One region of the Paenibacillus sp. VCA1 genome, then DNA from elsewhere that is predicted to be linked to it. Evidence: riboswitches for the same ligand, from Rfam matches in the RefSeq annotation. Region 1 holds a riboswitch; the other holds the start of a gene.

Region 1 (4,431 bases):
CAAAATGCCAGTTGTTAGGAACGCCGTCTTCCGCCTGAACCGAATATTGGCACATCGGGGGCATCACGATTCGGTTTTTTAGCGACAATCCCTTTAATACATAAGGTGTAAATAAATCCGCCATGCTTTAGTCTCCTTCCAGCTAGTTATTGGTTATGCTGTTATTTTGCTCATCAGGACAAGTTTGCACACATTATTATACACCTTCGGCAGGGAAGATTGGTAAAGTGCGGTGATCGTTTCGACAAACGATCATAATTTCTGCCAATTCGGGACATAACAGTATAGACCGTTCATTTCATGGATCAGGATTTTGCAAAATCCTCGAATACATACTGGGAAAGGAGCCGCGAACGTGAGAAAAACATATCTCGGCAAGGCCTTATTGATGCTGCTTCTGATGAGCCTGCTTTGTCCCGAGGCCGGCCTTCAGGCCGCAAAGCAGGAGGAACCGCCAACCTCCGACAACGTACAGGAAACAAGCGCGGCTAACCGGACGGAAAAAAAGCAGGAAAAACAGGTGCTTACCCTGGGTCAGCTCATCAAAAAATATCCGGATACGTTCAAAATCCACGGCCCGCATGTCAAGCAAATCGCACTGACATTCGACGACGTCCCGGATCCCCGGTTTACGCCGCAGGTGCTTCGCATTTTGGCCCAAAACAACGTAAAAGCCACGTTTTTCGTCGTCGGCAGCCGGGCCAAAAAACATCCCGACCTGGTTGCACGGATCATGCGGGAGGGGCATGTCATCGGGAATCATTCCTATAACCATCCCCAGTTCCATAAACTGACGATGTCCGAATACATCGACCAAATCGTACGGACGGAGAACATTTTGTACGGATTGACCGGCTACAAGCCGAAGCTGATACGGCCGCCTTACGGCGACATCACCGAAAGCCAGCTGCGCTGGGCCAAACGGGAAGGATACAAAATCGTCAACTGGAACGTGGATTCGTTGGACTGGAAAGGCATCGGCAAGGAGAAGGTCAAAAAAAACATCATGGCTTCTGCCGGACAAGGCTCCATCATATTGCAGCATGCCGGAGGCGGAAGCACTTCCGATTTGACCGGAACGATCGAAGCTTTGCCGGAGGTCATCCGGGAACTGAAGAAAAAAGGATATTCTTTCGTTACGGTGCCAAAGCTGCTGAAGGTGCCAAAAGACAAATGACGCTTCAGCCGCAAAACGGCCCCCGCGATTGCCGTGGAGGCCGTTTTTGTCGTTGTGTATGTTGGAAAAAGCGCTATGTCAACGTTTCGGATTTCAGTTAATTAATGAAATACAGTTCGACGTCCTGGAACCCGAAGTTGCTTACTTCTTGCGGGCTGCCCGGCACGAAAATGTCGATGCGGTTGCCTTTGATGGCGCTGCCCGTATCTCTGGCCGTAGCGACGAACGCTTTTTTCGGAAGGCCCGGGAAGCTGTGCCCTGTTACAAGTACCCTTGTGCCGAGCGGGATAATGGACGGATCGACTGCAATCGTTCCAAGCTCGAGTGGATTGCCGAAGTAATCGACCGCTCCCCATCTGCCGTTTTCGTTTGCGGCTGAGGAATATGCTGTCGCCTTGACTTTCAGCGTTTTATTATAGGTGAAGGATTTACCCCAGGCTTCTACGATTTTTTGACCGGAATCCACGTTCAGCGATGCGGTGATCAGCTGCGGAGCCGGATCCGCAAATGCTTTCATCGTTTCGCCCGGAATGTTCAATTTCAAGCCTGCATAGATGTTGGTTGCCGGGATGTTCGGATTTGCGTTCATCAATTTGTTCATGTCCACGCCGTACTCTTTTGAAAGCGTGTAAAAGGTGTCTCCTTCCTTGGCTACGTGTACCGAATCCGCATGAATCGGAACGGCTTGTACCGCCAAGGTGATGCCGAGTGCTGCTGCCAGAATTTTCACTTTCAAAAATCTCTTTTTCATAGTTCCTCCTTAAAATCCATCGATGCCTGCGAGGTTAGCTGTCGGGTTCGGATTGAGGAGACAACCCTTCGTTCGAATAACGATTCACCCCAAGTGAAAAGGACTTTCACGGTGGACTTTGGTCCCCCGCACTTTGCGTTCAAAGTTTTGGCTCATTCAATATATCACAATTTTGTAACCAGTGCGCATGAAAATGTTACCATATTGCAATCTTTGGTTCGATAAATTCGGATATCAGTGGTTTTTCGTCATAAAAAACTTCTTTAAAAATGACATTCTTTTAAATAAAAGTTACGATTGCAAAACAAAAAAAGCCCCGGGCAAGAATGTCTCGCCCGAAGCTTGCGTCAATTCGGCTGTTACAACACTTTGCTCAAAAAATCTCTGGTCCGCGCATTTTGCGGGTTGCCGAACACATCAGAAGGCGTTCCCTCTTCCATGATCCGGCCGCCGTCCATAAAGATGATCCGGTCTCCGACCTCTCTCGCAAAACCCATCTCGTGCGTCACGATCACCATCGTCATGCCGCCTTCCGCGAGCTTTTTCATGACCTCCAGCACCTCGCCGACCATTTCGGGGTCCAGCGCCGACGTCGGCTCGTCGAACAGCATGACATGGGGCTGCATCGCCAGCGCCCGGGCAATGGCAATACGCTGCTTTTGGCCGCCCGAAAGCTGGGAAGGATACGCATCCTTTTTGTCCTCGAGGCCGACCGTCCGCAGCAGATCAATCGCGATTTTTTCCGCTTCCGCCTGCGGCATCTTTTTTACCTTGACCGGTGCCAGCGTAATGTTCTGCAGCACCGTTTTATGCGGAAACAGGTTAAACTGCTGGAACACCATGCCCATTTTTTCGCGGGTCAGGTTGATGTTATGCCGTTTGTTCGTAATCGATTCGCCTTCGAACGTAATTTCGCCGCTTGTCGGAACCTCCAGCAGGTTAAGGCAACGGAGAAATGTGCTTTTCCCCGATCCGCTCGGGCCGATGACGACGACGACCTCCCCTTTGGCGATTTCCATGTCGACGCCTTTCAAAATCTCCAGTTTTCCGTACGATTTATGCAGATCTTTAACGGTGATCATCCGTTCTTAACCTCCTTTCGAACAGGCCGAGCAGCTTGGACAACGTAAATGTCATGATGAAATACAACGCTGCGATGATCAAAAACGGCTTAAGGGTATCATAAGTAATGGTGGTAACGGCCTGCGCCTGATACATCAAATCGCTAACCCCTATAAACGACACGATCGAGGATTCTTTAATGATGGTAATAAATTCGTTGCCGATCGCCGGCAGGACGCTTTTGACCGCTTGCGGAAGGACGATATGCCTCATCGTCATCCCTTTGGTCATCCCGAGCGACCGGGCGGCTTCGGACTGGCCTTTGTCGACGCCTTGAATGCCCGCGCGGAAAATTTCCGCCAAATAAGCCGAGCTATTGATGGTCAATGTAATGGCGCCCGATTCGATCGGGGTGAATTTGACGCCGAACGCAACCAGGCCATAGTGGATAATAAACAGCTGCACCAGCATCGGCGTGCCACGCAAAAACTCGACCCATATCGAACCGATGAAGCGCAAAATCCAGATTCGGGACATCCGCAGCAGGGAAACGAGCATGCCGAGAATGAACCCGCAAAAAACGCCGATGACTGCAAGCAGCAGCGTATATTGAATGCCCGTTCCAAAATAGGAGCGGTACGTCCAGAAAGTATCGATAATATTCATATATCGCTTTGATCCTCCTTCAAAAATGCCGATTGGGATGCTGCTGCATGCGATGACCGTCCGGCATCGACCGACTGCGGCATCCCGGGCAGAAAAAATAGCGGAAATGACTTCCGCATATTTTTCCGCCGATCCTTATGAATTATTTTTGAACGGCGAGATCGCTCGCCTCGGATACGAATTGGTCGATTTTGTTTTCCGATTTCAAGCGGTCCAGCGTTTTGTTGATTTGATCGACAAGCTCTTTGTTGCCCTTTTTGACGCCGATGGCATAACCGTCTTCCTGATATTCCGGCACGGCTTCGGCGATCGTCAGCCCTTTGACGTTTTTAATGAATGCTTCGGCCACCGGCTTCTCCATGATGGAAGCGTCGACGCGGCCGGAATTCAGCTGCATGATAATGTCGTTGATTTTGCCGAGGCCTGTAATCTTGGCGCCCGGGATCGACTTCGCGATGTCTTCCTGGATCGAACCGGTTTGGATGCCGAAGGACACGCCTTCAAGCGACTTCATCGTTTTGTATTTGTCCTTATCCTGCTCGCGAACGACGACGGCTTGTTCCGCTTTATAATAATTGTTGGAAAAGTCCACTTCTTTTTTGCGGTTTTCGTCCGGCGTCATGCCCGAAATGACGAAGTCGACGCGTCCGCTGGACAATTCGCCGAGCAGCGCTTTAAAGTCCATATCTTTGACTTCGAGTTTCGCGCCCATATCCGCAGCGATTTGCTTGGCAATCTCAATATCGAAACCGACGATCTGGTCTTTGCCGTCGAC
Region 2 (4,431 bases), on a different contig from region 1:
TCAACAACCATGGGGTCCAGTTTCCACAGAACAGCATCCTTGACATTTCGAAGGAACAGCTTGAGTTTACCTTTCGAACCAATATTTTTTCCTTTTTCCATTTGACCAAGGCGGCGCTGCCTTATATGAAAGAAGGAAGTTCGATCATTAATACGGCATCCGTAACCGCATACCGGGGAGAAAAAACTTTGATCGATTACTCTTCGACCAAAGGAGCCATCGTTTCTTTTACGCGCTCGTTATCCTTAAATTTAATCGACCAAAAAATTCGAGTAAACGGCGTCGCACCCGGACCGATTTGGACTCCGCTGATCCCGGCTTCCTTTACCCCGGACCGGGTCAAACACTTCGGCACCGAGGTGCCGATGAAAAGAGCGGGCCAGCCTTTTGAGCTGGCTCCCGCCTATGTGTATTTAGCCTCCGACGACGCTTCGTACGTGTCGGGCCAAATTCTTCACGTGGGCGGCGGCGAGATGGTGGAGTCCTAGCCGAAAACAAAACGAAGCTGCTGCCATTCACCACAAAAAAGGATCGCGGACGAGTGTACTCGCCGCGATCCTTTTTTTGTGAACTTGAAACTGATGCCTCTATATATTTTGGGCTGCCGCTTCATTCTTTATTTTTTCAGATGATACGGTACGGTTGTCACAATGACGTCCTTGCGATACAGCAAATAGGTACGGATCATCAAACTCGTCTGGTTATGCAGCAAATTCTGCCAGCTTCGTTTCGGAATGAATTGGGGAATGATGACCGTCACCTGATAATTGGACTCGCTCGCCTTCCGATGGACCGTATCGATGAATTTGCTAAGCGGCTGGATGATGCTTCGGTAAGGAGAATGCAGCGTCACCAGGCGAACATCGGGACGCCACTTGCTCCATTTTTCCTCGAACCGGACTTCCTCTTCCCGCTCGAAAGGGATGTAAACGGCAATGATCTGGTCCGCTGACAGCGATTCCGCATAATTCAAGGAATGCTCAACAACATGCGTGATGCCGGATACGGGAAGAATGACGACGTTCCCTTCGATCGGTACCGCCGGTTCGCAAGTGGAAAGCCGCAGCTGCTCCCCGACCGCCTCGTAATGCTTTTTGATCCGGTGAAACAGATAAACGATCAACGGCAAAAATATTAAAATCGGCCAAATTTGCGGGAACTTGGTTACAAAAAACATCACCGAAACCGTGAAGCTGATCAGCGCGCCGATGGTATTGATCGTTAGCTTCGTCATCCAGCCGGCCGGCTTCTCCCTCACCCATTTTACGATCATGCCGGTCTGCGACAGCGTGAACGGGATGAACACCCCTACGGCATAAAGCGGAATCAAATGCTCCGTTTGCCCATGAAAGGCGATGATCAGGACGATCGAGAGCAGGCCGAGAATGATGATTCCGTTGGAATAACCGAGACGGTCGCCTCTTACCGTAAACATTCTGGGGATAAACCGATCTTTGGCCAAATTGACGGCAAGAAGCGGGAATGCCGAATATCCCGTATTCGCGGCCAGAATCAAGATCAAAGCCGTCGTTCCTTGAATAAAGAAATACATAAAATTGCGTCCGAAGGTTTCCTCGGCAATTTGGGATACGACCGTTTCTTTGGCATTCGGCGATATCCCCAAGTAATAAGCGAGGAACACGATGCCCGAGAACAGCAAAGCCAGCAGGATCCCCATCGCCATTAACGTTTTCGCGGCATTGTTCGGTGCGGGATGCTTGAAGTTAGGTATCGCGTTGGATATCGCCTCAACGCCCGTCAGGGCCGAGCTTCCCGACGCAAAAGCTTTTAGCAGCAGAAACAGGCTGATGCCCGCCACCGGCGTGCCAATCGGCGTATGAAGATGAGGCGAAACATGGCCCGAAACGATATTGTACAGCCCGACGCCGATCAAAATGAAAAGCGCAAAGGCAAATAAATAGACCGGGTACGCCAAAATGGTTGCCGACTCGGTAACGCCCCTAAGGTTCAAAAGAGTGATCAGGATAACGAACGTAACGGCGATCGCTACCTTGTACTCATGCAGCACCGGAAAGGCCGACGTGATGGCATCCGTCCCTGCCGACACGCTGACCGCCACCGTCAAAATGTAATCCACCAGCAAAGATCCGCCGGCGATCAGTCCAGGGTAAAGTCCCAAATTTTGCTTGGAAACGACATAGGCTCCTCCGCCGTGCGGATAAGCGAAAATGATTTGACGGTATGATAAAATGAGTGCCGATAATAATACGAGAACCCCGATGCCGATCGGGATCGAATACCATAATGCCGCCGAGCTAACCGTGATCAGCACCAACAGAATTTGCTCCGGACCATAGGCGACCGATGATAACGCATCCGAAGATAGTATGGCAAGGGCCTTCTTTTTGTTTAGCTTTTGCTCCCCCAATTCCGTGGACTTAAGTGGCCGTCCGATAAGGAGCCTTTTCAATGCCGCCATAAATGATTTCACCGCCACTGTTTAAGTTGAATGATCATGGATGTATCCTTATTGTTACCCATTTCGCCAAATTTGCGCACCAAAAAAAGCCGCAGGAAAGTCGGACCTTCCCGCGGCTTCATAAAACGCGCGACAAATCCTCTTTCATAACGCTTACGAGGTTAGCTGACGGATTCGGGACCGAAAGTATCCCTACACTCGAATCGATGCATCATCAAGTGATTCACCCCTGGGACGAAGCGCTCTCCCTTCATCCCGTTGGTTCCCCCGCTCCTAATTTCAGGATTAAGCGATTAAGGAATATTTCAAATCAGGTTTACATGTTCATGATTACGAATGAAATCTTACTCCTTCCGGACATTTGCTGTAAAGAGGCAAAGAAGCAAATTTAGGATTGAAAACGCGCAAAAGGCATTCGTGGCATCGCTTACAATCACTGTATTCGATGGATCTCTCGCTGTAACATCGATTCTCTGCTTCTAAATAGCATCCTTTCCGGGTTAGGGTTGGATGATAAACGGTGATTCGGATTTAATACTCGCTTCATCAATGCTCATTTTCCATTTTCATGCAAAAAGCGCCGAAGCAAAAGGATTCCCTCCCGGATCTGATCCGGTTCCAGATGGCCGTAGCCAAACAACAGCTTGCTGTTATGCCTTCCTTTACGAACGCAATGATACTCCACGGGAGTTACCCGGATCCGGTTCCGTCGGGCCTCTTGCCGAAAATGTTCGTCAAATGTCTGCCCCGGGAATTCGACGGCCAAATGCAGTCCCGCCGCGTCCCCCCATGTAAGCAGTCCCTCCCCGAAGCCGGCTTGAAGCGAATCCATAAGAACCTGACGCCGTTCCCGGTACAATTTACTCATCTTTGCGATATGGCGATCAAATTTTCGGGTATGCAAAAATTGTGCCAAAACGGCTTGTTCAAAAGGAGGATTTTGAACGTCCGTATACGTCCGCAACCTGCTCCAAGCACTTTGAAGCTCCCTCGGCAAAATCACGTAACCGATGCGAAGCGCCGGGAACAAAACCTTGCTGAACGTGCCGATATAGATGACCCGATCCGGATCCATGGCATAAAGAGGCGATGCCGGCTCGCCGACATACCTGAATTCGCTGTCATAATCATCTTCGATGACAAAGCTGCCGTTGTGCCGGGCAAAACGGATCAACGCCGCTCGCCTTGCCGCAGGAAGAATCGCCCCCAGCGGAAATTGATGCGAAGGCGTAACGTACACCGGACTGCCGTATTTTGCGGTCAATCCATCGGTTTGAAGCCCATATTCGTCAACGGGAACCGGCTTGACGGCGTATCCTTTACCGATGAATGTCTGAATCATTTCGATGTTGCATGGATCTTCAACTAATATTTCTTTGTCATTGTCGTACAAAAGATCCGCGATCAAGTGCAGCGCTTGCGTCGCCCCTGCAGTAATAAAAATATCCTCGGCTTCAACTTCAAGCCCTTTGCTCCGCATGAGCCAGGCGGCAATCTCCCGGCGCAGCCGCGGCAACCCCTGCGGACCGGTATATCCAAACAGATCGACCGACATTTCGCCTAAAACTTGATGCGATAACCGCTGCCAGGCATATCGCGGAAATTGGCGCAAATCCGGCTGGCCCGTCCTGAAATCCGCCAAAAATGAAGGGATCGGCGGCGTTTCCTGCCGCTGGGCTTTGCTTTGGGGCTGCTTATCCAGAACAAGTCCCCCGACGATTCGCGTGGCCGCTCCCTGCCGCGTTTCCGCATACCCTTCGGTAACCAGCATATCATACGCTTCGTTAACCGTATTTCGGGAAACGTTCAGCTCTTGGGCCAACGCCCGCGTCGAAGGAAGCGATTCTCCCGCTTTAAGGATTCCGGCCATGATCCGTTCGCTTAAGCTTTGATATAGTTGCCGTTTCAACGGAATTTCGCTCTCCCGATTCAAATGAATTCCCCACATAAGTCCTCCCACTGGATCGTATCAAATGAAGTTCAACTGGTTC

What was found. A riboswitch is a leader RNA that binds a small molecule or an ion and turns the genes downstream of it on or off. The one in region 1 is predicted to bind cyclic di-AMP.
Region 2: another riboswitch for cyclic di-AMP. It lies ahead of RJP21_RS26480 (APC family permease); the one in region 1 lies ahead of RJP21_RS11055 (3D domain-containing protein).

Annotation. Positions count from the first base shown of each region.
Region 1 is NZ_JAVLSX010000004.1:386,246-390,676, reverse strand. Features, by position in the region: gene RJP21_RS11065 (NADH:flavin oxidoreductase/NADH oxidase) at 1-124, opposite strand, end outside; gene RJP21_RS11060 (polysaccharide deacetylase family protein) at 356-1,177, shown strand; gene RJP21_RS11055 (3D domain-containing protein) at 1,275-1,928, opposite strand; cyclic di-AMP (ydaO/yuaA leader) riboswitch at 1,937-2,091, opposite strand; gene RJP21_RS11050 (amino acid ABC transporter ATP-binding protein) at 2,288-3,010, opposite strand; gene RJP21_RS11045 (amino acid ABC transporter permease) at 2,997-3,656, opposite strand; gene RJP21_RS11040 (transporter substrate-binding domain-containing protein) at 3,799-4,431, opposite strand, start outside.
Region 2 is NZ_JAVLSX010000015.1:34,912-39,342, reverse strand. Features, by position in the region: gene RJP21_RS26485 (SDR family oxidoreductase) at 1-488, shown strand, start outside; gene RJP21_RS26480 (APC family permease) at 617-2,440, opposite strand; cyclic di-AMP (ydaO/yuaA leader) riboswitch at 2,575-2,742, opposite strand; gene pdxR (MocR-like pyridoxine biosynthesis transcription factor PdxR) at 2,994-4,349, opposite strand.